DNA from 3 places in the Salinivibrio sp. ML290 genome. Region 2 is predicted to be linked to each of the others. Evidence: predicted binding sites of a transcription regulator. Region 2 holds the regulator's gene; each other region holds the start of a gene.
What was found. The regulator MetJ, encoded in region 2, represses methionine synthesis genes. The targets are predictions, from matches to a motif close to TTAGACNTNTANANGTCTAA.
Positions count from the first base shown of each region.

Region 1: the regulator MetJ is predicted to act here: its motif matches at 5,294-5,313, upstream of metN (methionine ABC transporter ATP-binding protein MetN).
Region 3: the regulator MetJ is predicted to act here: its motif matches at 4,604-4,623, upstream of metK (methionine adenosyltransferase).

Region 1 covers NZ_MUEY01000001.1:140,952-151,112, forward strand. Annotated here, with positions in the region: gene BZG23_RS00735 (GlxA family transcriptional regulator) at 1-477, opposite strand, end outside; gene BZG23_RS00740 (MBL fold metallo-hydrolase) at 664-1,440, shown strand; gene BZG23_RS00745 (GlxA family transcriptional regulator) at 1,535-2,518, shown strand; gene metQ (methionine ABC transporter substrate-binding lipoprotein MetQ) at 2,603-3,418, opposite strand; gene BZG23_RS00755 (methionine ABC transporter permease) at 3,465-4,151, opposite strand; gene metN (methionine ABC transporter ATP-binding protein MetN) at 4,141-5,175, opposite strand; gene BZG23_RS00765 (LysE family translocator) at 5,423-6,061, shown strand; gene BZG23_RS00770 (amidohydrolase) at 6,069-7,208, opposite strand; gene pta (phosphate acetyltransferase) at 7,338-9,485, opposite strand; gene BZG23_RS00780 (acetate kinase) at 9,591-10,161, opposite strand, start outside.
Region 2 covers NZ_MUEY01000009.1:47,584-57,744, forward strand. Annotated here, with positions in the region: partial or broken gene cytR (DNA-binding transcriptional regulator CytR) at 1-594, opposite strand, end outside; gene priA (primosomal protein N') at 764-2,965, opposite strand; gene rpmE (50S ribosomal protein L31) at 3,182-3,397, shown strand; gene BZG23_RS09905 (malic enzyme-like NAD(P)-binding protein) at 3,652-4,905, shown strand; gene metJ (met regulon transcriptional regulator MetJ) at 5,001-5,318, opposite strand; gene metB (cystathionine gamma-synthase) at 5,505-6,671, shown strand; gene BZG23_RS09920 (bifunctional aspartate kinase/homoserine dehydrogenase II) at 6,733-9,174, shown strand; gene metF (methylenetetrahydrofolate reductase) at 9,436-10,161, shown strand, end outside.
Region 3 covers NZ_MUEY01000005.1:146,607-156,767, reverse strand. Annotated here, with positions in the region: gene ruvX (Holliday junction resolvase RuvX) at 1-320, opposite strand, end outside; gene BZG23_RS06750 (YqgE/AlgH family protein) at 317-883, opposite strand; gene gshB (glutathione synthase) at 971-1,915, opposite strand; gene rsmE (16S rRNA (uracil(1498)-N(3))-methyltransferase) at 1,934-2,665, opposite strand; gene BZG23_RS06735 (SprT family zinc-dependent metalloprotease) at 2,764-3,306, opposite strand; gene metK (methionine adenosyltransferase) at 3,378-4,532, opposite strand; gene BZG23_RS06725 (LysR family transcriptional regulator) at 4,704-5,630, opposite strand; gene BZG23_RS06720 (ligand-gated channel protein) at 5,803-7,767, shown strand; gene epd (erythrose-4-phosphate dehydrogenase) at 7,963-8,967, shown strand; gene BZG23_RS06710 (phosphoglycerate kinase) at 9,040-10,161, shown strand, end outside.

The sequences.
Region 1 (10,161 bases), on a different contig from region 2:
CGATCCCAGTTCAAATAGCTCATCTGAGGTTTTCACCTCCGGGAAGCGCTCTTGAAACGAGGGTAGGCTTTCCCAATGCAAGGTGACACGTTCCCCTTTAAGCAAATCGGCAGCGGCCAGCAAAAAGCAGCCGGTATCGAGCCCGCCGAGCGCGCCCCCCGCCGCATCAAGACGGTGCAGCCAGCGCATTAAGGGGCGGCTTAGATAGGCTTCTGGGTCAAAACCGCTACACACGGCCAGCGAGGGCAGGTCATGCACCGCATCGATGGCTTTATCCGCCAGCAGTGACATGCCGTTAGACGCCTTCACCGGTTTGCCATCTTCACTGATCATTTGCCAATCAAATAGCGCTTCGCCACTGATTTGGTTGGCAATACGCAGCGGTTCGACGGCAGAGAAAAAGGCCATCATCGAGAAGCGGGGCAGTAAAAGAAAGCCGATGCATTCTGGCATCGGGCCGGTGTATTCAAGACGCATGACCGCAAGCTAAACGTGAAGAGTGATGAACTATGATGACTGGCCGCCGCTATGGGGGTCAAGTTAAGGGGGAGCGTCTTTGTCCCGATACTATCTTTATATGTCCTTTTAGCCACTTTTGAGCGTGTGGTTTGGTGCTTATTATTTCGTCACTAACGCAAAGCATAGTGACACTGGAGCGCAATCATGAAAATCACACAAATTCGTAATGCAACACAAATAATTGAATATGCAGGTAAAAAATTCCTCATTGACCCGATGTTAGCCCCGAAGGGGACGTACCCTGGCTTTGAAGGCACAGCCAATTCGCACCTATCGAACCCCACCGTTGAATTACCTTTACCGATTGAAAGTATTATTGATGTGGACGCGGTGTTATTAACTCATACGCACCCAGATCACTGGGATGAGGCTGCCGTGAACATAATCCCCAAAGATAAAACGATTTTTGTGCAACATGAGCGGGATGAGGCCATTCTACGCTCTCAAGGGTTTACCAATGTGCAGATCTTTTCTGAAGAGGTTGATTATCATGGTATTTCATTTATCCGCACGGTATGCCAACACGGCTCTGATGCTGCTTTTCAAAATGAACAAATGGCGGACATATTAGGTGAAGTGACGGGGGTTATCTTCTCGCACGCGACGGAGGAAAAGCTGTATTTGGTTGGTGATACGATCTGGATCCCAAGTGTTGAACAAACCATGATAAAACAACAGCCAGGTGTGGTTATTCTCAACACAGGTTGGGCACATGTCCTTGGTTTCGGCCCTATTATCATGGGTAAGGAAGATGTGCTCAAAACACATCAAGTGCTGCCTGAAGCTAAAATTGTCGCCACACATATGGGGGCTGTGAATCATGCGTTGGTAACAACGCAAGAAATGCGCGCTTATGCAAAAGCTAACATGATCCATGAGTGTGTGTTTGTGCCAGAAGATGGTGAGACAGTGACCCTTTAGGGTGGGTCAATAAAGCATCATAAGATGCTGTGCTGGTGAGCAACACAGAGTAGTGCGTCTTCATTACTCTGTGTTTTAACGATGGAAATGGCCTATGTATCCCACAGACAGTAACAAACTTCCCTCGGTGGCTATTGTCGTTTTTAATCACTTTAGCCCATTTCATATTTCCGTCCCGAGTATTGTGTTTGGGCCTAGCACGTTGAATGAGGCTTTTTTTGACCTCAAGTTAGTCGCAGGAGAACCTGGTCCCATTCTTTCCGATATTGGTATGGAAATTCATACTGAGCATCAGCTGGATGCGCTAGCGCACAGCGACATCATCGTCATTCCCTATTGGCGAACCATTGATGAACGCCCCAATGAAGCACTGCTTGCTGCGCTTCAACGTGCTCATGCCCGAGGCGCATTCGTTGTTGGCTTATGTCTTGGCAGCTATGTGCTTGCCTATGCGGACTTGCTGGTAGGAAGGCGAGCGTCGACACATTGGGAACTAGAACAAGACTTTAGCCAACGGTTTCCGTGTGTTTTGCTGGATACGAATGCCTTGTATGTTGAGGATAATCGCGTGATCACTTCAGCAGGTACGGCTGCCGGGATTGACTGTTGTCTCTATATTTTCCGCAAGTTCTACAGCAGTACCATTGCAAACCGAGTGGCAAGAAGAATGGTCGTGCCGCCATATCGTGATGGTGGACAAGCTCAGTTTATCGACCAACCCATACCGGTGACGTCATCCGACTCTCGTATCAATGCGTTAATGGAGAATATCAGACGTAACCTCAGTCAAAAGCACTCATTGGATGTGCTCGCTGAGTCTGTGATGATGACCCGCCGCACGTTTACCAGAAAATTTAGCCGGGCGACAGGAATGTCATTTGGAGAGTGGTTGACCACCGAGCGACTAAATGTCGCTCAAGATTTGCTTGAATCTACGGACTTATCTATCGAGCAGGTTGTCGAAAAAACAGGCTTTAGCTCGGTGCTTATGTTCAGAGAAAAGTTTAAAGCGCGCTATGAAGTGACGCCTAATCAGTGGAGAAAAGCGTTTTATCGTCAATCCAATAATCAGACCTAAGTGTCAGTTGGGTTGTTCTCTGCATCAAAAAGCCCGCACTTTTCAGCACGGGCTTTATTATTTCAGTCTGTTACGCGTAGTGGCTTACCAGCCTTTTACCACGGCGCCGTCAAAGATTTCCATCGCGGCGTTGTAAACCGCATCAGTTTGGTAGGCTTTAACAAAGGTTTTGACGTTTTCTGCGTCGACGTTGTCTTTGCGCGCCACAATCAGGTTCACATAAGGCGATTCTTTGTCTTCAACAAAGATACCGTCTTTGCTTGGCGTTAGGCCCACGCCTGCTGCAAAGGTGTTGTTGATGATAGCCAAGTCCACATCTTCCAATGAGCGAGGCAGTTGTGGGGTTTCTAGCTCGATGATTTCTACGTTTTTCGGGTTCTCAACGATATCCAGTTTAGTCGCGTTGATGCCTGCGCCTTCTTTGAGCTTGATGATCCCTTGCTGCTCAAGCAATACCAGTGAACGGCCTAGGTTCGATGGGTTGTTAGGCACCGCAATTTTACCGCCTTCTGGTAGATCTTCGACGCTATCTAGCTTGTAAGAATAAGCCGCAATCGGATACACAAAGGTGTTGCCGGCAATCGCAAATTCATAACCACGGTCTTTGATTTGTGCGTCCAAGTAAGGTTTGTGTTGGAAAGCATTCACGTCGACCGAGCCATCATCCAGTGCCGCGTTCGGTGACACGTAATCGGTAAAGGTCACCAGCTCTACCTCAAGACCGAGCTTTTTCGCTTCTTCCACCGCGTGTTCAGCCACTTGTGCTTCTTCGCCGGCCATCACGCCCACGGTGATGCTGTTGGTATCGGTCGCGGCTTGTTCTTTCTCGCCGCAGCCAGTCAGCACCAAGGTTGAGGCAAGGCCAAGAGTGGCAAGTAGTGTTTTGATCGTGGTTTTCATTGTCTGTCTCCCTGTTTGGAACATATTCGTCATTATTGTGTTTGATTTAGCGGTGATCGGCGCGTCGCACCAAGTAATCACCAAAAGATTGAATCGCTTGCACTAAGACTACCAGCATTACAACGGTGATCAGCATCACTGTGGTGTCAAAGCGCTGATAGCCATAGCGGATGCCCACATCCCCAAGGCCGCCGCCGCCGACCGCACCGGCCATGGCCGAGTAGCTCACCAAGGTAACCAGGGTAATGGTCGCGCCATTGATGATGCCGGGGAGCGCTTCAGGTATGAGCACTTTATAAATAATCTGGAACGGGTTCGCGCCCATCGCTTTGGCCGCTTCCTCTAGCCCAGCCGGTAACTCGAGTAACGCCCCTTCAACCAAGCGGGCAATAAATGGAATCGCGCCGACGGTAAGCGGCACAATCGCCGCTGCGGTACCAATCGAGGTACCAACCACCATGCGGGTAAACGGAATAATTGCCACCAGCAAGATAATAAAGGGGATAGAGCGACCAATGTTCACTATTGCGCCGAGCACCTGGTTAACTTGCGGCTGGCCCAGCAAACCACCGGGTTTGGTCACATGCAGTAACACGCCCAATGGGATGCCAATCACAAACCCCATGATCCCGGAGGCAAACACCATGTACAGGGTTTGGCCAGTGGCTTCGAGGAGCAAGTTGATAAGGGCGCTGTTTTCATTGACCCAGTGGGTGAGTTGATCAATTAACATAGCCAAGTACCTCCGTGTTGACATGGTGCTTGTTGAGGTAAGTGATGGCGTTTTCAACCGCCTCTTTTGGACCCATGATTTCCGCAAGGAGTAGGCCGAATTTCACGCCGCCGGCGTAGTCGATATCTGAGCTTAAAATGCTGATGTCGATATCAAACAGACGCGAGATCTGGCTGATTAATGGGTCATCGACCGTTGCGCCGGTAAACTCGAGGCGCACCAAGGGGTAACTGCCTTCGAAGTATTCTTGTTGTAAGCGCTGGGCAAAATCATGCGGCACTGACAAGTCGAGGGTTGAACGAATAAATTGTTTGGCCAAGTCGGATTTGGGATGCGCAAAAATCTCGCCCACCGGGCCGGACTCGACGAGCTCGCCATCGCCAATAATAGCGACGTCGTCACAGATACGTTTGACCACATCCATTTCGTGGGTGATCAGCAAAATGGTGAGGTTGAGCTTTTGGTTGATGGTTTGCAGCAGCGACAGAATGGATTGCGTAGTGGCTGGATCCAGTGCGCTGGTGGCTTCATCACAAAGCAGAACGTTGGGGCTTGGCGCCAATGCACGGGCAATGGCGACACGTTGTTTTTGTCCGCCACTGAGGCTGGCAGGATACACATCACGCTTATCGGCCAAGCCGACCAGATCGAGCAGTTCGCTCACGCGTGTTTCAATCTCATCGCGGCTCGAGCCACTTAGCTCAAGCGGCAGGGCGATATTGTCGAACACGGTGCGTGACGAGAGCAGATTAAAGTGTTGGAAAATCATCCCGATTTTACGGCGCGCTTGGGTCAACTGGCGGCTGGGTAGCGCAGTGAGGTTAGTGCCACCCACTTTGACTGAGCCGCTGGTTGGGCGCTCGAGCAGGTTAACCATCCGGATCAGGGTACTTTTCCCTGCACCGGAGGCACCGATCACACCAAATACTTTCCCCTTGGGAATAAATAAGTTGATGTCATTAAGGGCATGAATTCGGCGTTCCCCGAGTTCGAATACCTTGTTGAGGTTGGTTATCTCAATCATCACATGTCCTTGGCGAATAATTTGATCACAGCAGACTCACTCAGCGGCTTGTGCCACATTCTTGCTGTCGCTCTGGTTATTGATGCTATGAGTTAGTCAAAATTAAGTCAATGGATATTTTTACTTCTGGACGTCTAAATGGCAATAAGTCCAATCGCTTGGTTATAAACTCAACAGTAGGCTTGATCTCAAACGATAAAGGGCGTTTACTAGGAGCCCCTGTAGTGCTTTGTTCTGATTACGCTTTATGCCAACTGCTTTGATTGATACCACCATGCTTTCCTTGTTCATCCCGACCTTTTTTCTGGTGTCCGTGACACCTGGGATGTGTATGACCCTCTCGATGACGCTGGGAATGACCATCGGCGTTAAGCGTAGCCTGCATATGATGTGGGGTGAGTTAATTGGCGTGGGGCTAGTAGCGATTGCCTCGGTAATTGGGGTGGCGGCAATGATGCTTAACTATCCGTCTATCTTTCAGGTGTTCAAATACGTCGGTGGTGCTTATCTGGCGTTTCTTGGGGTACAAATGTGGCGATCTCGCGGGAAAATGGCCATTCCTGAGGATGATGACGCTAGCCCCAGTGAAGCATCAGCGTGGTCCTTGGCGACCCAAGGATTTGTCACCGCGATTGCTAATCCGAAAGGCTGGGCGTTTATGATCTCACTGTTGCCCCCGTTTATTAATCCTAAATTAGCGCTGCCCAGCCAGTTAAGTGTGCTGGTGTTGATTATTCTGCTGACTGAGTTTAGCTGCTTGATGTTGTATGCCAGTGGCGGTCGCACGTTGCGTCAGTTTCTGCAGCAAAGAGGCAACGTGCAACTGCTTAACCGTGTCGCTGGCACCTTGATGGTAGGCGTTGGCGTGTGGCTGGCGCTGGGGTAGGACGTGCTCAATCCGTGTTACGCCCGTGATGCTCAGCGACCAAAGCGGTAAAGAGCGCTTTGGCGGTGGGGAGGATCGCATCGGGAAAATCATAATCGGGGTTGTGCAGTTGCGGATGATGCTCGCCACTGCCAATGCCAAATAACGCGCCCGGCCAACGGGCGAGAAACTCGGCCACATCTTCTGACCAACGCATCGGTTCATTAAGCCAATGTACCTCAACCCCTAGCGATTGCGCGGCATTGGCGACATGCTGTGTATGGTGTGTGCTGTTCTCGGCCGCGATAAAGGGCTCATGCCAGCTAAAACTGACCGTCAACCCTGCCCGAGCCGCCAGCGTGTTCACTTTGTCTATCAAGTCGGCTTTCATGGCCTGAAAGCAGGCGTTGTCATCACTGCGCAAGGTAGCCATCACGGTCGCGTGGCCGGGGGCGACGCCGTAGGCTGGCTCTCCTAACTGGGCATGAACCAAGGTGACAAGGCTGTTGGCCTCAGGGTAGGCGTCGGGCAGTTGTGTCAGGGTATGCATCACGCCTGTCATCGCACTGGCAGGGCTAATCCCGCGTTCGGGGTAGGCGGCATGAGAGGTTTTTCCGTACAGCTCAATGGCGACTCCGGTCGAGGCACAGGCAAAGGTCCCTGGGCGTACCACGATTTGATGCTGATTAAAGCCGGGGAGATTGTGGAAGGCGTAGACGTTATCAATATGCGCGTTGGTAAGTGCGGGGGACTCGCACATACGCGCTGCGCCTTCTCCGGTTTCTTCTGCAGGCTGAAAGGCAAGCAGCACAGTACCACGAGCGGGCGGAGTGTGGCTAAGCTCGGCAGCGACGGCCAGCAACGCCGCGGTATGACCATCATGGCCACACGCATGCATCACGCCCGAATGCTGGGAGCAATAAGCCTGTGTTCCACGCTCTTCAATCGGGAGCGCATCAAAATCGGCGCGTAGCAAGGTGGTGGGCCCTGGCGCAGCGCCTTGAATGGTGACCAGGATCCCGTGGCCGCCGACATCAGTGGCTGGGTGAAAGCCAAATTGTCGCAACTGGGCAGCGATAGTACGTGCGGTGAGGGCTTCGTGGTTAGAAAGCTCAGGGGTTTGGTGCAGGGTATGCCGTAGCGTGACGGGATCGAACTCGTTAGCCATCTTCGACTCCAAAACCAGAATGGATACGCCATGCTAGATCGCGTTTGCATGTCACGTTGTGAACGCAAACGCAAAAAAGCCAGCAACAGGTGCTGGCTTTTGTTTTATCTCGACAGGGCGTGGTGAAAATTACACTTGGCCGTTGTCTTCCGCTTGTTTCGCTTGGATAGCTGTCAGGGCCACTGTGTAAACAATGTCATCGACCAGTGCGCCACGAGACAGGTCGTTCACCGGTTTGCGCATGCCTTGCAGCATTGGACCGATAGACACCAGCTCAGCAGAACGCTGTACCGCCTTGTAGGTGGTGTTACCTGTGTTCAAGTCTGGGAAAACGAACACGGTCGCTTTACCGGCAACCGGTGAATCCGGTGCTTTCGACTTAGCAACATTTTCCATGATTGCTGCGTCGTACTGCAGTGGGCCATCAATTACCAGATCAGGGCGCTTCTCTTTGGCAAGGCGGGTGGCTTCGCGAACTTTATCCACGTCAGCCCCTTTACCTGAGCTACCAGTCGAGTAAGAGATCATCGCTACGCGTGGCTCGATACCAAAGGCGCTGGCTGAATCGGCCGATTGAATGGCGATTTCTGCCAGTTGCTCAGCGTTTGGATCTGGGTTGATCGCACAGTCACCGTATACCAGCACTTGCTCAGGCAGCAGCATGAAGAAGACCGACGACACCAAAGAGGCGTTCGGGGCTGTCTTGATGATCTGCAGCGGTGGGCGAATGGTGTTGGCCGTCGTGTGCACGGCACCGGAGACCAGGCCGTCCACCTCGTTGGCTTCTAGCATCATGGTACCCAGCACCACGGTGTCTTCCAGGTGCTCTTGCGCAATCACTTCGGTGATGCCTTTGCTCTTACGCAGCTCAACCAAGCGGGCCACGTACTTGTCACGCGCTTTCACTGGGTCAATGATTTCTACGCCAGCGCCCAAGGTTACGCCTTGCTGATCGGCTACACGTTTAATTTCTTCTGGGTTACCCAAAAGCACACACTCAGCAATTTTACGCTCCGCACAGATAGCGGCCGCTTTAATGGTGCGTGGCTCGTCACCTTCTGGCAGCACAATGCGCTTGGCGGCTTTACGCGCAAACTCGGTGAGCTGGTAACGGAAAGCGGGTGGGCTGAGACGACGCTCGCGGTTAGAGCCAGAGCTTAGTGACTCAATCCAGTTGCCATCAATGTGGCTAGCCACATGGTCGTTCACAAACTCAACGCGCTCTTTGTCGTCAGCCGGGACTTCGAGGCTGAAGCTTTGCAGGTTGAGTGAGGTTTGCCAGGTGTTACCTGCGGTGGTGAACACTGGTAGGCCGGTTTCAAAGGCACGGTCACACAATGCTTTGAGCTGATCAGGGATCGAGTAACCACCGGTCAGCAGCAGCGCACCGATTTCCACGCCGTTCATTGCTGCCAAGCAGGCCGCGACAATCACGTCTGGACGGTCTGCCGAGGTCACTAGCAGTGAGCCAGGGCGGAAGTGCTCAACCATGTTAGGAATAGAGCGTGCGCAGAAGGTAATGCTCTTGATACGGCGCGAGTGAATTTCACCTTCATTGATGATGGTGGCATTCAAGTGCTTAGCCATATCGCTGGCACGGGTAGCAATCAGATCGATTTTCCATGGCACACAGCCCAGTACGCGGATTGGGCTCGTGTTGAAGATCTGCATCACTTCAACGTTAGTCGGACGCGCGCCGTCTGCATCGTCAAAGATCTCTGACAGATCGGGACGGGTGCGGCCAGCATCATCAACAGGGGCATTGAGCTTGTTGATGATCACGCCAGAGATGTTGCCGTTTTTGCTGCCACCAAAGTTGGTGCAAGCAAACTCGATACGCTCTTTTAGCTGCGCAGGGTTGTCGGTACCTGGTGTGGTCACAAAGACAATCTCTGCATCCAGCGTCTTGGCAATCTCGTAGTTGATTTGGTTGGCAAACGGATGGTTACGCGTGGTGACCAAGCCTTCAACCAGTGCCACTTCGGTGTTTTGGGTGGCGCGTGTAAAGCGTGCAAGTACTTCTTCTAGCAGCACGTCTTCTTGATCGGAACGCAGCAGATCTTCGGCCTGGTTCATTGACATCGACTCGGCGACTTTCATGTCACTGTTGGCGTGAATGATTTCTGTCGTCAGGTCAGTGACATCAGTGTCGCTACCGTGATGAGGCTGCGCAATGGGTTTAAAAAATGAGACGCGGACGCCTTTACGCTCCATCGCTCGCATCACGCCGAGGCTGACACTTGTCAGGCCGACGCCGGAGCCGATTGGGATTAGCATAATAGTACGGGACACGTTGACTTCCTCTTACTATCTGATTGGCGTGCCGGACAGGCCGGCACAAATATAAAAACGGCTGAGTGGAATCAGCCGTTGGGAATGGTCTTACAGGCCAGTTAGGCGCGCGGTGTCTTGCGCAATGACCAACTCTTCGTTGGTTGAAATCACCATCGCAGGCACGCGGCTTTCGTCTGTGGTGATCACGCCTTCACCGCCAAAGCGGGCTTTTAGGTTGCGTTCTTTGTCGACGTCAACACCCAGCAGAGATAGGCGCTCGAGTACCAATTCGCGGATTGGGCCTGAGTTCTCACCGATACCGCCGGTGAAGACAATCGCGTCTAGGCGACCATCGAGGGTCGCGGTGTAGCTGGCCACGTACTTAGCAAGACGGTGACAGAACACGTTCATCGCGCGAGTGGCTTCTTCTTTCTCGCCATAGTTGTCTTCGACAAAGCGGCAGTCAGAGGTCACTTCGGTCAAGCCTTGTAAGCCAGACTCTTTGGTTAGCATGGTGTTGATTTGCTCAACGCTGTAGCCCAGTGCATCGTGCAGGTGGAAGATAATCGCTGGATCTAGGTCACCAGAGCGGGTGCCCATTACCAGGCCTTCCAACGGGGTCATACCCATTGAAGTGTCGACGGATTTGCCGTTTTTAATCGCACAAACTGATGCGCCG
Region 2 (10,161 bases):
TTGTGAGCGGAATTGCGTCAGTGCGGTTTCCGGCACCCCAGTAATATTGGCAATACGGGTGTGGCCGACTTGGGTGAGGTAATTGACCGCCTCAAAAGCGGCAGTCAGGTTGTCGATATGCACCGTCGGCAATTCAAGATCCGGGGCATACTCACACGCCATCACAAGCGGAGGGAGATTTTTCTGCTCGGGCTTACTGACATCAAAGGGAACATCGGAGCCCAGTAGGAGCATGCCATCTGCCTGTTTGGTAAAAACCAAGTTGACGAATGAGTTTTCGCGGTGGTGTTGTTGGGCACTATCTCCGAGCAAAACCAGGTAACCGTGCTCCATCGCCGCTTCTTCGATCCCGCGGATGATCTCACTAAAGTAAGGATCGCAGATGTCTGGGACAATCGCGACGATGGTTTTGGACTCGTTGCGGCGTAGGTTACGTGCAAGTGAGTTAGGGGAATAGCCAGCTTCTACGACCGCTTGCTCAACCTTTTTACGGGTTGTGGCCGAGACCTTCTCAGGGTTCATCAGCGCGCGAGAGACGGTTGCTGTGGATACACCGGCAATGTGGGCAACGTCCTTCATTGTCGCCATAATGACAGTCCTCTTGTTATCTGTATTGTGAGATCAGACAGTTATTAGCTCGTCTGACCTGTTCTCTTAGCCAATTGCGGCCTTATTCTACCTAGCCTTGTCCGATTTAAACACGGACAAGCTAACACTTATTGCAATGAAAGTGTGATTGCTGTCGCTTTACTGCAAGGGAATGTTAAGAAAGGTCTTGCGGCTCGACATCTAATGACCACCTCACTTTACGCGACAGAGGGAGCTGTTGGATGGCCGGGAGCGCCACTTGGAGCCATTGCTGCATGATTTTTCGGCTGGGCGCTTGAATGAGGAGTTGCCACCGATAGCGACCCGCGCGTTTCGCCATGGCGGCGGGCATAGGCCCCATAATATGGCATTCATCCTGTTGAATCGGTGAGGTAGCCAGCGTTTGACGCACCTGTTGTAAAAACTGCTGGACACTGTTTTCTTCATGCCCGTCGGCGCGAAAGAGACTAAGAAACGTGTAAGGCGGCAGCCACGCCTGACGCCGTTCATTTAACGCAGATTCGGCAAAGGCTTGATAACCTTTATGCACTAAAGATTGGATCAGGGTGTGCCCTGGATGGTGGGTTTGTAATAACACGGTACCCGGCTTACTGGCGCGGCCCGCTCGCCCGGCGACTTGCACCATCAATTGGGCCAAACGCTCAGGGGCACGAAAGTCATTACTGAATAGAGCCCCGTCAACATCGACTAAGGCGACCAGGGTGACGTTAGGAAAGTGATGGCCTTTGGCGAGCATTTGTGTGCCCAATAGAATTTGATACTCACCCTTTTCAATGTCGGCCAAGTAACCTTCAAGGCTCCCTTTTCGCCGGGTATTATCGCGATCAATGCGAACGGTATTGTATTCGGGAAACAACTCACCAAGCTGGGATTCGAGTTGCTCGGTACCGACACCGACACTAATAAGCTGGGTAGAACCACAGTCGCCACATTGGGGAGGCACACGTTTTTGGTGGCCACAGTGATGACAACGCAACTCTTGGTGTTGTTGATGAAGGGTATAGTAGGCATCACAGCGTTGGCAGTTCGCTAGCCAGCCGCATTCGTGACACATCATCGCGGGCGCATAACCGCGGCGATTTAAAAACAGCATCACCTGGTTACCTTGTTGCAGGTGCTGACGCATTTCAGCAATCAGCGGCGCCGACAAGCCAGCTTCGAGGTGATGGCCTTTGATATCGAGTATCCCTTGCCGGGCGGTGACCGCGTTACCAGGACGTTGCGTGAGCTTAAGGTACTGGTATTTTCCGGTTTTTGCGTTGTGTAAGCTCTCCAGTGATGGCGTTGCCGAGCCCAAGATCACCGGCACTTGTTCTTCATGCCCCCGCATGACAGCCAGATCGCGGGCGTGATAGCGAAAGCTATCTTGCTGCTTATAGGAAGGGTCGTGCTCCTCATCGATAATGATGATGCCAAGCTTTGCCATGGGGGTAAAAAGCGCTGAGCGTGTGCCAATCACTATCGCGGCTTGATTCTCCCGTGCGGCCAGCCAGGCGTTGAGACGGTCGGTATCGCTGAGCCCTGAATGCATCACGGTCACAGGAACAGCAAAGCGGCGCTCAAAACGGCGAATGGTTTGTGGTGTCAGGCCAATTTCTGGCACCAAGATGAGCGCTTGCTGGCCACGTGCGAGCACCGGCTCAAGCACATTGAGATACACCTCGGTTTTGCCTGAGCCAGTGATCCCCTCTAATAGCGCGCAGGCAAAACCATCGCCAGCATTGAGGGTGGCAACCGCCATCGCTTGCTCGTGGTTTAACGTCGGTTTTTCTTCGGTCACCGCAAAGTTTTTTACCCAAGCATTGGCCTGAGAAGGGGGCGAGTAGGGCGCGATCCAGCCTTTTTCTGCCACCGTTTTTAGCACCGGCGTGCCGATGTCTTGTTCGATTAAGTCGGCTTGAGTGGTTGGACCGTGCGTGAGAAGCTGCAACACTCGGGCTTGTTTGGGGGCGCGGCTCAGACCTGATAGAGGTTGGTTTTGTCCTGACTCGGTGATTTGCCACCATTTTTGTTGCTGCAATGTCGCAGGGCGTCCTTTACGCAGCGAGGTTGGCATCACCGCCCCCATCGCATCTCCTAGCGGATGATGGTAAAAACGACTCGCCCATTGCAGGAGATTGTATACCGCGGGGGTCCAAACCGGCTGCGTGTCGAGTACGGTATCAATCGCTTTGAGTTGGCTGGCTTCCACACTGGCCGTTGGCGACAAGCCGGTAACGATGCCAACTTTATGCTGGCGTCCAAACGGCACCTTGACGCGCCCTCCGATGATCGGATGCTGATCGTCAGCAATACGGTAATCAAAGGTTTTCGGCAAAGGGACAGGCAAAGCCACCTGAGCAAACTGTTCCATCACAACATCTTATTGGCCAGAAGGAATGTCAGTGTAACGGTTAGCCACACGTTGGCAAAGCCTTGTTGCACCGTAAGAGACACGCGGATTGCACAAAAAAGTTGCGAAAAAGAGGGCGCTTGATTAGAATTGCGCGCCTTAGAAAATGTTTGTTAACGACGTGTGGTGCCCGGCTTAGGATCGGGAGAGCGACACGGCCTTTAAGATGAGGTTATCCCTATGAAAGCTGGTATCCATCCAGAGTACAAAGCCGTCACAGCAAAATGCTCTTGCGGTAACGAATTCGCGTTCAGCACAACCCTAGGCAAAGACATTTACCTAGACGTGTGTGACAAGTGTCACCCATTCTACACTGGTAAGCAGCGTATCCTTGATACCGGTGGCCGTGTTGACCGCTTTAAGAAGCGTTTCGGTGCCCTTAGCAGCAAAAAATAAGCCGCTATTGACTGAATACAGAGAAGGGACGCATCAGCGTCCCTTTTTTGATCGTATCGTCCCTGTCATCGGACAACAGGTCCGAGCATCATCGCGAATGCGCTGTTAGTACTGGTGGACGTTTGCTCCCTGCGTTACCATCTTTTTTATTATACAAACCTTCCCTGTGTGGTTTGTAGAGTGTCTGACTAATATCGGTGACGCTTCCCTGCCGATATTAGTTTCCCCTTCACGATAATAATTAGGAACACTAGATGTCGGACGATAAACGCCAGCAAGCGCTGGATTATCATGCATACCCTACTCCCGGAAAAATTTCTGTTGAATTGAGCAAACCTGCTGACTCGGCCGCGGATCTCGCGTTGGCGTATAGTCCTGGCGTTGCTGAGCCTGTGCGTGAGATAGCGCAAGATGCGGATGCGGTTTACCGCTATACGGGTAAAGGCAACATGGTGGCGGTGGTCTCAAACGGCACCGCGATTTTGGGGCTAGGAAATTTAGGCCCCATGGCTTCTAAGCCTGTCATGGAAGGTAAAGCTTTATTGTTCAAGCGTTTTGCTGGCTTGGACTCGATCGACATTGAAGTCAAACACCGTACTATCGATGAATTCGTGGATACCGTGGCGAACATCGCGGATACCTTTGGCGGTATCAATCTCGAAGATATCAAAGCCCCAGATTGTTTTGAGATTGAAAAACAATTAATTGCACGTTGCGAAGTGCCTGTATTTCATGATGATCAACACGGCACTGCTATCGTCACCGCTGCCGGCATGCTTAACGCGCTTGAGCTGCAAGGCAAAGATATCCGCGAGGCGACGGTGGTGTGCATGGGCGCAGGCGCAGCGGCTGTTGCCTGTATGGAGCTATTAATAAAATGTGGCGCTCAGCGGGAAAAAATCTATATGTTGGATCGTAAAGGCGTGATCCATACGCGTCGTGACGATATCAACAAATACAAGCAGCTGTTTGCCAATAACACGGATAAGCGTACCCTCGAAGATGTGATTGAGGGCGCGGATATGTTCGTTGGCGTCTCCGGTCCAGACTTGCTTTCACCCGACGCCTTGAAGCTGATGGCAGATAAACCCGTGGTATTTGCCTGCTCGAACCCAGATCCTGAAATTCATCCGGATGTGGCGCATCAAGTGCGCGATGATCTGATCATGGGAACCGGGCGTTCGGATTACCCGAATCAGGTCAATAACGTGCTCTGCTTCCCGTTTATTTTCCGTGGCGCATTGGATGTACGTGCCAGTGAAATTAACGATGCGATGAAGTTGGCAGCGGTAGAGGCCATTCGCAGCCTAGCCAAAGAGCCTGTCCCACAAACGGTATTAGACGCCGCCGGTTTGTCTTCGCTAAGCTTTGGCCCAGATTACATTATTCCCAAGCCAATGGACGCGCGTTTATTACCTAAGGTTGCCCGCGCGGTAGCGCTGGCCGCCGTGGAAACCGGCGTGGCTCGTATCGAGATGCCAGAAAACTATATGCTCGACAAGGCGTAATGCTTGAGCGTGAGGAAAAGCGCGGTGGAATAGAGCCCGAAAAGGCTGTGCTGAGCACCTATCATTACAGAAAACCCGCCAATCGGCGGGTTTTTTTAGTATTCGCTATCGTCGAACTCGATACCAAGCTCTTCCATGATCCGACGTGCTTCAGCGGGAATGCTGTCGGGTTTATCCTTACGGATATCGTCATCGGTTGGTAGTGGTTGGCCGGTGTAGGCATGAAGAAATGCCTCACACAACAACTCACTGTTGGTCGCATGACGGAGGTTTTGCACCTGACGACGAGTACGCTCGTCGGTAAGAATTTTTAGTACTTTTAATGGGATAGAGACGGTGATCTTCTTTACCTGCTCTTTCTTTTTACCATGTTCGGCATACGGATTAATGTAGTCGCCGTTCCACTGCGCCATGTCTCACCTATCTTGATTATGGAATACCCAGAATGATGCTGCGGAGATTTTAGCTATATTAACCGCCACATGCAAAGGGGTATAGACGTCTAGAAGTGTTGACGTCCCAAAAAGCGCAGGGTAAGGTGGCAGTATGAAACCTGGATCACGCCCACCATGCGCAAACCAGACTAGCAAGGATAGATCATGACTGAGAAAAAAACCGACACTATCGCCGTTCGGACCGGAATTGGGACTGACACCCAGCACCATGCGGTGGTGCCTCCCCTGTACTTATCGACCAATTACCGTTTCCCGGCACTGGGTGATGTGCCTACTTACGACTACGCGCGAGGCGGCAACCCAACGCGTGCGCAGCTCGAACAAGCGCTGACTGACTTAGAAGGGGGCGCAGGTGCGGTGGTGACCAACTGCGGGATGTCGGCGATAAACTTGGTGCTATCTCTGTTGGAGGCTGGCGAGCATATTGTCGCCCCACATGATTGTTATGGCGGCACCTATCGCTTGCTCGAATCGCGTGCCAAACAAGGGATCTGGCAGGTAAGTTTTGTCGATCAATCGGACCATGATGCGTTGGACCAAGCATTGGCTAAACAGCCCAAGCTCGTGCTGGTGGAAACCCCATCCAATCCACTCTTACGCGTGGTCGATATCGCAGAAATATGCCAAAAAGCCCATCAAGTGGGGGCTTGGGTGGTGGTCGACAACACGTTTTTATCGCCAGCTTTGCAAACGCCTTTTGCGCTGGGCGCGGATATGGTGGTGCATTCGACCACCAAATTTATTAATGGCCATTCTGATATTGTCGGTGGCGCGGTGATCGCCGCGACCAGTGAACTTGCCGAGACATTGGCTTGGTGGGGAAATTGCTTAGGGGCGACGGGCAATGCATTTGACAGTTATATGACACTGCGAGGGTTGCGCACATTGGGTGCACGCGTTAAACAACACCAACACAACACTGAAGCGGTACTCAGCTACCTGCAAACGGTGTCGGCAGTGCGGAAAATCTACTACCCCGGGTTGGCCTCTCACCCTGGCCACCAAATTGCTGCGCGCCAGCAAGCGGGGTTTGGTAGCATGCTGAGCTTAGAATTGGATACAGACCAAGCCGGTGTGGCGCGATTTATTGATGGCCTCACGTTATTTGCCCTCGCCGAGTCTCTCGGGGGGGTAGAAAGCTTAGTGACGCACCCTGGTTCGATGACACACAGAGCCATGAGTGACGCCGCGCAAGCGGAGGCGGGCATCGCACCGACCTTGTTGCGTTTTTCCATTGGATTAGAAGATGCGCAAGATTTGGTTGTCGATTTGGCGAACGCCTTTGCCCGTTTAGAGGGTGACACCCCATAGAGGCTGCGCTTCAGTGCGCGCCGCTTTACCGAGATCGATAGACATTAAGAGAGACCTTGCCATGCATGCGCAACCGACGGAAACGTCCCCCGAGTCACCACGCCAATTGCACAAGTTTGGTGGCAGTAGCCTTGCGAGCCCTGATTGCTATCGTCGCGTGGTCGATGTATTGACCGCGCATGCGAGCCAGCAAGACTTAATCGTGGTGTCCGCGGCAGGAAAAACCACTAACCAGCTGATCATGTGGTTAGCACAGTTAGACAAGGATGGGCGAGTGGCGCATGAGACCTTGCAAGCGGTGCGCGCCTTTCAGCAAGACTTGATTGAGAACTTGATTGATGGTGAACCCAAGCAGCAGCTGGTGGATGCGCTTTATGCCGATATCGCAACCATTGCGTCGTTGGGCGATCAGGGCGTGAACGAGAGCGACAAAGCGTACGTGCAAGGTTTTGGAGAGGTCTGGTCGGCGCGTCTGTTGGCCCAGTTATTGAAGCAGCATCGACGTGCCGCGGTGATGTTAGACTCACGCCAATGTTTGCGCGCCGAGCGCGCCGCTCAGCCGGAAGTAGATCGCGGGGCGTCTTGGCCTTTATTGCAAAATCAGCTTTCGCAGCATGGCGATACGCATGTGGTGATCACCGGCTTTATGGCACAAAATCAAGCGGGAGAAACAGTGCTGTTAGGGCGCAATGGCTCCGATTACTCGGCCACTGTCTTGGGGGCGCTTGCAGGCGTGAGCCGTGTGACCATTTGGAGTGATGTCGCCGGGGTCTATAGCGCGGACCCACGCCATGTTGATAATGCCTGTTTGCTGCCTTTGATTCGATTGGATGAGGCGGCTGAGCTGGCACGTCTTGCTGCCCCTGTGCTACATAGCCGCACCTTACAACCGGTCGCGCAGAGTGCCACCGATCTCACGTTGCGCTGCACCCAAGCGCCGGATAGCGGATCAACACGTATTGAACGCGTGTTAGCCACGGGGCGCGGGGCAAAAATCATTACGGCGTTGGATGAGGTGAGTTTGCTCCAGTTTGATGTCGCGCGAGGACAAGATTTTCAAGCGATAAAACAAGAGCTCAGCCGGATTTTGTCACAGCTAAAAGTACAGCCATTAGCAACGGATTACCAAGACGACCAGTACCGTATTTTGTTAGCGTTTACCACGGAAGTCGTGGCATTGGTAATGGCGCAAATTCAAGACGCCGGCCTCCCAGCTGAACTCAAACTGCGTGAAGGCTTTACCATGGTGGCGGCGGTTGGGGCAGGCGTGGTGAACAACCCCGTACACTGCCATGGCTTCTATCAGCAACTCAAATCACAGCCGGTGGAATTTATCAGTGAGTCGGCCTCTGGGCTAAGCCTGGTTGCTATCCTACGCCACGTCCACACTCAGGCACTGGTTGCCAGTTTGCATGATGCCTTGTTTCAAGCTCAGCGCCGTATCGGCTTGGTGTTGGTGGGCAAAGGCAATATTGGTACTCGTTGGCTAAGCCTTTTTGCCGAGCAAAAAGCACACTTGGAAAAGCGTCATGGTAAGGAAGTCTCACTGATTTCAGTGGTGGACAGCCGCAACCAATGGCTTGATTTTGCCGGTATTGATGCCACGCATGTGTTGGATGGGTTTGACGAGCGTTGCGAGCCTTATTTTGATGATGAGTGGCTCACCCGTCTACTGAATCACCCGTATGACGATGTGATTGTGTTGGATGTCACCGCCAGTGAGTCATTAGCGTACTTGTATCCGCGACTTGCCGAGCATGGCTTTCACTTAATCTCCGCCAACAAAGAGGCGGGCGCCGCACCCGCCGAGCAGTACCACGCGATTCAGCAGGCGTTTAGCAAAACCGGGCGCCATTGGCTCTACAATGCGACCGTGGGCGCCGGGTTACCGATTAACTACGCGGTGCAAGATCTGCGTGAAAGTGGTGACACGATTGTTGCACTGTCTGGGATCTTTTCTGGCACCTTGTCATGGCTGTTTTTGCAATTCAGTGGTGAGGTCCCCTTTAGCGCCCTGCTTGAGCAGGCTTGGCAGCAAGGCCTAACCGAGCCTGACCCACGGGATGATCTTTCTGGGGCTGACGTGGTGCGTAAATTGGTGATTTTGGCACGTGAAGCGGGCATGTCCCTCGAGCCTGAGCAGGTAAAGGTTGAGTCCTTGGTGCCTAAGTCACTGGCTGATCTATCTTTGGATGCCTTTCTTGATAATGCACACCAAATGGATGAACCGCTACAAGAGCGATTAGACAAAGCGCATAAAAATCGGTCAGTGCTACGTTATGTGGCGCGCTTGGAGGTTAACGGCCACGCCCATGTGAGCCTAGAAACCCTACCCAGCGAGCATCCACTTGCGCATCTATTACCGTGTGACAATGTGTTTGCGATTGAAAGCCAATGGTATCGCGAGAATCCTTTGGTCATTCGTGGGCCAGGGGCGGGACGCGATGTCACCGCAGGCGCCATTCAATCCGATTTAAATCGCTTGATAAGTCGCCTTCACTAACCCGCTAATGGATAACCGTGATCAAGCTGTCTGCGCGCTGCGTAGGCAGCTTTTTTTGTGCCGTTACCCGCGTTGTGAGGTGTGCATTGATGGCTGTGTCGTCTATCTTCATAACACCATGAGTTTTTTTCATGGCTTGCATCGTTGACATTTTAGCCGAATCACGACAATCTTTAGACATATGGACGTCTAAACGTATAAATCAAAAGCAGAGCAGAAACAGGCAGACTGAACAGCGTCGTTCGGTGTCAGGGAGAGGATATGAGCTACACACACGCAGGCCACATTGATGCACTCAATCAGAACATTGCTGACTTAGATGGCGATATTAATGTCTCATTTGAGTTTTTTCCTCCCAGCACCCCAAGTATGGAAGAAACCCTCTGGAACTCAGTTCATCGCTTAAAAGCACTCAAACCTAAGTTTATGTCGGTGACCTATGGCGCCAACTCCGGGGAGCGTGATCGCACCCATGACATCGTGAAAAGCATTCATGACCAGACTGGTATCGCGGCGGCGCCCCATCTAACCTGCATTGATGCCACTGAAGATGAGCTCCGTCATATTGCCCGTGATTATTGGCAAAATGGCATCCGTGACATTGTGGCGTTGCGTGGCGACTTGCCATCGCCGGAGAAGAAGCCGGATACGTACGCGGTCGATTTAGTCCGTTTGCTCAAAGAAGAGCATGACTTTGATATCTCGGTTGCCGCTTACCCTGAGGTGCATCCAGAAGCGAAAAGCGCGCAGGCAGATTTGATTAACCTCAAGCGCAAAGTGGATGCTGGTGCTAGCCGGGCGATTACGCAGTTTTTCTTCGATGTCGAAAGCTATCTACGCTTTCGTGACCGCTGTGTTGCCGCCGGGATTGACGTGGAAATTGTCCCAGGGATTTTGCCCGTCTCTAACTTTAAGCAGGCGTCGCGCTTTGCCAAGATGACCAATGTGCGTGTGCCGCAGTGGATGCACAAACAGTATCAAGGGCTG
Region 3 (10,161 bases), on a different contig from region 2:
GCACGCGCTTCACGGGTAGATAGGCGTTCATCGTGCAGCTCAACCGGGTAGCCGAAACGTCCATGCAGGCGGTTGGCAAACTTCTTTGCCCTTGGCGTGATGGTCTCTAAAGGTTGACCGTGTAAATCAAGCGGTAAGCCTACCACCAGATAATCGGGTTGCCAGTCTTTGAGTATGGCTTCAATGTCATCCCAATTTGGGATCCCGTCTCGGGCTTTTAAGGCACACAAAGGGCGAGCGGTGCCAGTTAGCGACTGGCCGATGGCGACGCCAATGCTTTTGACGCCGTAATCAAATCCAATAATGGTTTGTGCGTTCATGCATGTCCTACTTGTGAAGAGAGGTTTGCGGCGTCAATGCCGAGCTGATCGAGCGCTTTTTGCCAACGTTGGTGAACGGGGGTATCAAAAATGACCTTGGGATCGGCTTCCAGTGTTAGCCAGCTATTGTCGGCCAGTTCCTGCTCGAGCTGTCCCGGCTCCCAGCCTGCATAGCCCAGCGCGACCAGAAATTGCTCTGGCTGTTGCTCGGTGCCGAGAATCGAGAGAATATCTTTTGAGGTCGTGACCGATAGCTGATCAGACAGGGGAATACTGGTGCCATACTCACAGGTTGCAGGATGCAGCACAAAGCCTCTGTCTTCGGAGACAGGACCACCAAACAACACAGGTTGAGACAAGCTCTCTGTGGTGCTTGAAAGGGGGAGCTGGCGCTCGACGTCAATTTGATCCAGCATTTTGCCGACAGACAAATTAATGGGGTGGTTAATCATCAGTCCCATTGCCCCATCATGGCTATGCTCACAGACATAAATGACACCATGCTGAAAACGGCTATCAGCCATACTGGGCATCGCGATTAAAAAATGATTTTTCAGATCCATATCGCCGTCTCCTGTTGGTGCGCGTACCTTGAGTATGCGCGAAGATTGATGTTTTAGATAATGAAGGAGGCGCTGCGCCTCCTCAAATTAGGCGCAGCGTCTGGCGATCGCCTCCATCAAGATGTCACCAATTGAAATGTCATACGCGGCGTCAATCTCGCGAATACAGGTCGGACTGGTGACGTTGATTTCTGTTAGCTTGTCGCCAATCACGTCGAGCCCTACGAATATCAGCCCTTTCTCTTTCAATGTCGGAGCGATCGCGCGTGCGATTGTCCAATCAGTCTCTGATAAAGGACGCGCTTCGCCACGGCCGCCAGCAGCCAAGTTACCGCGCGTTTCACCGTCGGCCGGGATACGGGCTAAACAGTAGGGAACCGGTTCGCCATCAACAATTAAGATGCGCTTGTCACCGTTGCTGATGTCAGGGACGAAAGTTTGTGCCATGCAAAAACGTTGGCCATGCTCGGTCAGGGTTTCAATAATCACCGACAGGTTCGGATCGCCTTGTTTGACTCGAAAGATAGACGCGCCGCCCATGCCATCGAGTGGTTTTAAAATCACATCGCCGTGTTCGGCTTGGAATGCTTTAATTTCGTCGGCACGACGGGTCACCAAAGTGGTCGGCGTATGCTCTGGGAACCACGCGGTATAAAGCTTTTCATTGCAGTCACGCAAACTTTGCGGCTTGTTAACAATCAATACACCCGCTTCCTCAGCCCGCTCTAACATGTAGGTTGCGTAGATGTATTCCGTATCAAACGGCGGATCTTTGCGCATCAATATGGCATCAAATTCTCGCAATGCGAGGGTTTGGGTTTGGTCGATTTGGTACCAATGGTCAGGGTTATCCATCACAGTCACACTGTGGGTGCGAGCGTATGGTTCACCCTGCTGCATTGACATATCTTCCATCAAGATATAATGCACTTCCCAGCCGCGTTTTTGTGCTGCCAGCATCATGGCAAACGTGGAGTCTTTTTTCACACTGATGGCCTCGATGGGGTCCATCACAACACCTATTTTCATCATGTTTCTCCTGTTTGCCGGTTAACCCAAATCGCCAAAACGGACTTGAAGGGCCGTGATGGCGGTGAGCGCCGCGGTTTCTGTTCGCAACACGCGTGGGCCGAGTAGGATCTCTTCAAAGCCGTGTTCGCGTGTCATTGCAATCTCGTCATCAGACAATCCGCCCTCTGGGCCAATGAGCAAGCGTAGCTTGTCGGGGGCGTCGGGTAGCGTATTGATAGAGTAGGGGGCACGCGGATGAAGGTTCAGTTTTAAGCCATCAAACGCCTGCTGGCACCATGTGTCTAGATTGATCACCGGGTTAATGGTGGGCACCACATTACGGCCGCTTTGCTCACAGGCGCCAATCGCGATTTTTTGCCATTGTTGGCGTTTTTTCTCGAGTCGCTCAGCATTGAGTTTCACTCCGCATCGAGCCGACAAAAGGGGAGTGATGGTATTCACGCCTAATTCGACCGATTTTTGAATGGTAAACTCCATTTTCTCACCACGTGAAATCACTTGGCCGAGTTCAAAGTCAAGCGGTGACTCGACACTGTGTGATTCGCAAGCGGTAATGGTCGCGACAACCTGCTTTTTACTGACTTCCGTCAGCATAGCGGGAAACTGCGCACCACTGCCATCAAAGAGCAAAATCGGTTGTTCAGGTTGCATACGTAGGACGCGACCGAGATGGTTGGCAGCTTCGCCACTCAGTGTCACATCGCCTTGCGATGGCAAGGGCGTTGGGTGATAAATTCGAGGAATTCGCATTGTGCTCGTTTTCCATGGTCATCTCGCCCTCAGTGTAACATGGCTACGGGGGCGATAGGCTTTGTCACTAATATGGGGTCGAGTGGTGAAAAAACAAATTATTCTAAGGCGTCAAGGTTTCTCACTAGTGGCTGTTTACAGCGGTTGCAGCGATAGGTGGCTTGTCCGCGCTGTATTTTATTGTGGCGGCGAATGGATAAGGCAACAGGGCCACACTCACACTGGTACGCGAAGGTTTTGCCTTGCACGGCACTGATATCAAGCTGGTGGGTGGTATTGGCAGGGGCATTAAATACCTGGTTCATTAGCGAACGCCACTCAGGACCATGTGGTTTTACCCGACCGTATAGCGCAAAGGTAACCAAATGACAGACCTCATGAGGGATCACTTCGTCGAAAAAGGTCTCTGGTGCTTGCTGTAAAAGGATCGGGTTAAACCTAACACGCCATTGCGTGGGGTGCGCGGTGCCAGCGGATTGACCCCGTAGTGTGAAGCCAATCGCAGGATAGTGTAGCTGGGTGCCTAATTGACGATTAGCCGCATCAATACACTGGTAAACACGCGTGTTAGCCTCTTGCTGTAATGCATCAGGTGACCAAGCGTTCTTGTCAAAGGCGAATGCGTCAGAAGCAGAAGACATAGTGTGGCGATCCTAGTAGCGATCAAAAAGGGAAGCCGAAGCTTCCCTTACAAGCAATGAGTACGTGGAGATTACCCGAGCTTGGCAAAGTCGCGCAACAGCTCCGCTTTGTCGGTTTTCTCCCACGGGAAGATATCGCGTCCAAAGTGGCCATACGCTGCGGTCTGCTTATAGATAGGTTGTAATAAATCCAGCATCTCTTGCAGGCCATACGGACGTAAGTCGAAGTGCTCACGCACCGCTTTGATGATCACCTCTGGCGCGACTTTTTCAGTACCGAAGGTCTCAACCATGATGGAAGTCGGCTCGGCCACGCCAATCGCGTAAGACAGTTGAATTTCACAACGGTCGGCAAGGCCTGCGGCAACAATGTTTTTGGCTACATAGCGCGCGGCGTAAGCGGCTGAGCGATCAACTTTTGAGGGATCTTTCCCCGAGAACGCCCCGCCACCGTGACGGGCTGCACCGCCATAGGTGTCAACAATGATCTTACGGCCTGTCAAACCACAATCGCCCATCGGACCGCCAATCACAAACCGGCCCGTTGGGTTGATGAAATACTTGGTATCCTTGGTCAGCCATTCTGCGGGCAACACAGGCTTGATGATTTCTTCCATCACCGCCTCGCGTAGATCGTCGGTTGAAATGCTGTCGCAATGCTGTGTTGAGAGCACGACGGCATCAATACCGGCAATTTTGCCGTTGTCGTAGGCGAAAGTGACTTGGCTTTTCGCATCTGGGCGTAACCAGTCTAAGGTGCCATCTTTGCGCACTTGCGCTTGGCGCTCCACCAATCGGTGTGAATAGGTGATAGGGGCCGGCATCAGCACATTGGTCTCATTGGTGGCAAAGCCAAACATGATCCCTTGGTCGCCAGCGCCCTGATCTTTCGGGTCGGCGCGGTCAACCCCTTGATTGATGTCTGGAGATTGTTTACCAATGGTATTCAATACGGCGCAAGAGTTGGCATCAAAGCCCATATCAGAGTGGACATAGCCGATATCTTGGACGGTTTGACGAGTAAGCTCTTCAATGTCGACCCATGCCGAGGTCGTCACTTCCCCGCCTACCATTACCATGCCAGTTTTAACATAGGTTTCGCAGGCAACGCGTGCTTTGGGGTCTTGCTCAAGGATGGCATCCAAAACAGCATCAGAAATCTGATCTGCGATTTTATCAGGATGGCCTTCAGAGACGGACTCTGAGGTAAACAGGTGCTTAGCCATGTGACACTCTCATTGATTATCAGGGAAACTGACGATACGTACTCACGCGCATCATCGATCATCTCAGATGTTTTAACTTCTAGACGTCTATTTTATTCGCAATTGTGATAAACGCAAGTCGGTTGATGCATATGGGTGTCTTAAGGTATAGCAAAATTGGCTGAGGTGCGCTTACACCTCGTGGGATACTGGCTGTGGCTTCACTGACCTCCATGATGAGGGAACCGCCTCTTGCAGCCAGTGCACCAGTGATTCGACACGCAGAGGAAGGCGGCCAGCGCTGCAGTAAAGACGCAACGGAACAGGCGCTGAGGCCCACTGGGGCAAGCACCGCGTGATTCTATCAGGATGATGGTGTTGATAGCCAGTGGCGCTCCAAATCGGTAGCAATCCAACGCCCTGTCCATCTGCGATGGCATCTAACTGAATCGCTATCATGTCGCAATTAAAGCGGCTAGGCATGGCGCTTAAGTGATAGGTCTTGTCGTGGTCATAGAGTGTCAACCCTTGTCGGCGAAGGGCAAATACGTCTAGCCAAGGGTGTTTATCCAGCATGCTAGGATGCGTAAATGGACCATATTGGCTGACATAGTTTGGTGCAGCGTAAATACCATATTGCCAATGGCCGAGTTGATATGAGCGACAATTGACCGGCAGCATGATGTCTCCTGCCCAGATGATAAGATCGGCCGACTGAATACGTTGTGCGCTGACTTCGCTTGTCAATGTGATGGATACTTTGGGGTGCTCAGCGAGAAAAGTACTGATCAATGGGCCCGCCCAGCCGCGCATCATGCCGGGATGGCAAATCACTTCTATCGGCCCTTGAAGGTGGTTATTTAAATCCTGTATTGCCTCTTCACTTCTTTCTGCTAAATCAAGAATTTGATGGCAGTATCGCGCAAATATCGTCCCCGCTTTTGTTAAGACCAGTCTATTGCCTTGCCTTTGCGTTAAAGGTTGTCCTAGGTCGGCTTCAAGTTGAGCTAAGCGGCGACTCACCGTTGACTTGGGTTGGCCCAATGCCTTGGCGGCAGCGGTGAGGCTTTGATGATGACACAAAGCGGCAAACGAACGGATCGAAGAAAAATCCTGCATAACTGTCCTTTTAACGCCACTAAGACGTCACGTCGGCTGTCCAGAAGGAGAGAAATCATCTCGTTCTATAAATGGAACGAGATGTTCCCTTTATGGGGCTAGGCGTCTGTGCATCTTTGTGAATAATTCTCAATAAACAAATGATAATTATTATCACAAAATGGAGTTGATTATGTCCAGTTGTCTTCGTCCCGTTGTTCTCGGGGTGGTATTAGCCGGTATACCTGTGAGTGCCATTCATGCAGCAGAAGCAGGCGATCAAAATACCGAAACCATGGTGATCACTGCCTCAGGGTTCGAACAAGCCACGGCAAAGGCGCCAGCGAGTATCAGTGTGATTAGCCGTGACCAACTTGAAGATCGTTATTATCGCGACGTCACAGACGCCTTAAAACGTATTCCAGGTGTCGTGGTCACAGGGGGCGGTGACACTCAGGATATCAGTATTCGTGGAATGGGCTCCAAGTATACCCTAATGCTGGTGGACGGAAAGCGTATGACGAGCCGGGAGACTCGTCCGAATAGCGATGGCCCGGGCATTGAACAAGGTTGGTTACCTCCCCTTCAAGCGATTGAACGTATCGAGGTGATTCGGGGGCCGATGTCGACCTTGTATGGCTCTGACGCCATCGGTGGGGTGATTAATATTATTACCCGTCGTGAACAACATGAATGGCATGGCAATGTGCAATTAAGCACCTTACTCCAAGAAAAGCGCGAATCAGGCGACGAACAAAGCGCCAATTTTTACCTTTCTGGCGCCTTGAGCGATAAGCTTGGGATGACGGTATCGGGCCAACACGTTCAACGGCAAGAAGACGATATTCTCTCTGGTTACGAGGACAAATCTTTACGTAGTCTTTCTACCTCGTTGACCTATGATGCTAGCGATTATCAACAGTGGACCTTGGACTTAGGCGCGAGTTCGCAAGAGCGAAATGGTCACATCGGCAAAACCGTTCCCACGGATGATAGTCAGTGTCGAAACAACAAATGTGAAAACAGCAACAATGACTATCGACGGCAATCAATCGCCCTTGGGCATGAAGGGCATTGGATATGGGGCTGGTCAGATTCACACTTACAGTATGAGCAAAGCCGCAATAAAAGTCGTGAAATGACGATTCAGAACACCGAGTTTAAAACCCGTCTGATTCGTGATTTTGAAACACATACTTTGACGGTTGGTGGGTCAGTCAACAAAGCGAAGTTGGAGGACTTTACCTCTAATAAAGCGTCGAGCCAAACTGAGATTGACAATACACAAGCGGCTTTGTTTGTCGAAGATGAGTGGCGTGTGATTGAGCCATTTAGCCTGACCCTCGGCTTGCGTGTCGATCATGATGAAAACTACGACTACCATGCCAGCCCGCGTGTGTACGGCGTGTATCAACTTAATAGCAACTGGGTGGTTAAAGGCGGCGTGGCGACCGGGTTCCGTTCACCGCAACTGCGAGAAATTGCCCCGAACTGGGCGCAAGTGAGTCGTGGGGGAAATATCTACGGCAACCCCGACCTGGAGCCCGAAACCTCTGTTAACTCAGAAGTCAGTATCAACTACCAAGGCGATATGGGAGTCAGTGGTTCGTTAACTGCATTCCATAATGACTTTGAAGATAAGATCACCCGAGTGACCTGTCCAACCTCGGTGTGTACGGATGGCCCCAACCAGTTTGGCTCAGATCCAACCTATCGGATTAATGTGGACGAAGCGGTCACTCAAGGGGTTGAAGCGAGCATATTTGTGCCCCTCACGGAGACGGTCGACGTGAGTGCCAGCTATACCTATACCGATTCAGAGCAAAAAACTGGTGAGTATAAGGGGCAGCCTTTAACGCAAATACCCCAGCAGCTCGCGTATGGCGAAGTTAATTGGCAAGCTGCTGATAGGTTGCGTCCTTGGGTGAGCGTGACCTACCGTGGCGAAGAAATGGATCCTGTGACAGGCCCGTCCTCTCGCAGCAATATAGAGCCAAGTTACACCTTGGTGGATGCCGGGATGAACTACCAGCTCAGCGATGCCATCGAGCTTCAAGGCGCGGTCTATAACCTATTGGATAAAACGCGTGAGTATGAAGACTACGGTTATATCAGTGATGAACGCCGCTACTGGTTAGGACTGAATATCAGCTTCTAACGCATGATAAAAGGTGTGCTTTTACGTTATAGAATGGCGCAATCCTAACACTGCCACGCCCGTCTCGGACTCTACCGGACGGGCGTTTTTTGCTGCATTTTATTCCTAGGTAGCGTGAGAAGAGTCACACAACACGTGCGTCTTTTACGTGCTTGAGATACACTGTGCATCATCGTTAAACGAGCACCGATGGACATGGCATTAAGAGTCGCAATTAATGGATTTGGTCGTATAGGGCGCAGTGTATTGCGAGCCTTGTATGAAAGTGGCAAGCACGATCGCATTCAAGTGGTCGCAATTAATGAGCTCGCAGAGCCCGAGGCGATGGCGCATCTGCTCCAGTATGACTCGAGCCATGGTCGATTCGGCTGGCCAGTATCCTATAACCAAGAGCACCTTTTTGTCGCCACCGACAGCATTCGCTTGCTTCATTTGCCGGAGCTGCAGCTTCTACCTTGGCGCGATCTGGATGTAGATATTGTGCTCGATTGCACGGGCAAGTTTGGTACGCGTCAGGATGGGGAAGCCCATATTGCAGCGGGCGCTAAAAAAGTCCTTTTCTCTCACCCCGCCAGCCAAGACGTTGACAGAACCGTTATTTACGGGGTTAATCATGACGCGTTGACCGCAGAGGATCGTATTGTTTCAAATGGTTCTTGCACTACCAATTGTATCGTCCCGGTGATTAAAGCCTTGGATGAGCATTTTGGTATTGAGTCGGGGACGATTACGACCATTCACTCTTCGATGAATGATCAACAAGTCATCGATGCTTATCACCCCGATCTTCGTCGCACACGTACTGCCAGCCAGTCTATTATTCCTGTAGATACCAAACTGCATGTTGGAATTGGTAGGATTTTTCCGAAATTTTCTGACAAATTTGAAGCGATCTCTGTCCGCGTGCCGACGATAAACGTGACAGCGATGGATTTAAGTGTCACTGTACGTACTAAAGTGAAAGTTAATGACGTAAATCAAGCTCTGCAGACTGCATCTCGATGTACATTAGACGGTATACTGGATTATACCGAAGCACCCTTGGTATCGATTGACTTTAACCACGACTCACACAGCGCCATTGTCGATGGTTCGCAAACACGGGTCAGTGATCACCAGCTGATTAAAACGCTGGTTTGGTGCGATAACGAGTGGGGTTTTGCCAACCGAATGTTAGATACCACACTTGCCATGGCGTAATAGACGCAAGCGTGGGTGGGGTGTTGCCCTGATTAAATCAGTTTCAATTTGCAACCTTATAGCGAGGACCATATGTCTGTAATTAAGATGACCGACTTAGATCTTGCCGGAAAGCGTGTGTTTATCCGTGCTGATCTGAACGTGCCTGTAAAAGACGGTAAAGTGACCTCTGACGCACGTATTTTGGCATCACTGCCTACGATTAAGCACTGCTTAGAAGCCGGTGCAAAAGTCATGGTGACCTCTCACCTAGGTCGTCCTGAAGAAGGTCAGCCTGAAGATCAGTATTCACTGCAGCCGGTAGTGAACTACCTTGATGATGCGCTGGATTGTAAGGTCAGCCTCGCTAAAGACTATCTAGACGGTCTTGAGCTTAATGCCGGTGAGCTGGTGGTGCTTGAGAACGTGCGCTTTAATAAAGGCGAGAAGAAGAACGACGAAGCGCTGTCTAAAAAGTATGCAGCGCTGTGTGATATCTTCGTGATGGATGCATTCGGCACCGCGCACCGTGCGCAAGCGTCAACCCATGGTGTGGGCACGCATGCGCCTGTAGCTTGCGCCGGTCCACTGCTGGCCAACGAGCTGGATGCGTTAGGCAAAGCGATGGACAACCCTGCTCGCCCAATGGTTGCCATTGTGGGTGGGTCAAAAGTGTCTACCAAACTGACGGTGCTGAAGTCACTGTCAACCGTTGCTGACCAGCTGGTTGTGGGCGGTGGTATTGCGAACACCTTTATCGCAGCTGACGGCCACAATGTCGGTAAGTCGCTGTATGAGGCGGACTTAGTGGATACGGCGAAATCTTTAATGGAAGAGTGCCATATTCCTGTCGCGACCGACGTTGCGTGTGCGAAAGCGTTTGATGAAAACGCGGAAGCAGAGATCAAGCGCGTTGAAGATGTGCAAGACGACGACATGATTTTCGACCTTGGTCCTGAATCAACCCAGGCATTGGCAGACATTTTGAAAAATGCCAAAACCATTCTGTGGAATGGCCCTGTTGGCGTCTTTGAGTTTAAGAACTTTGAAGCGGGCACAGCAGGCATTTCAAAAGCGATCGCGGAGTCTGAAGGCTTCTCTGTTGCAGGTGGCGGCGATACCCTCGCGGCGATTGACAAGTTTGGCATCCAAGCTGACGTGTCTTACATCTCAACCGGTGGCGGCGCGTTCCTAGAGTTTGTTGAAGGCAAGCCT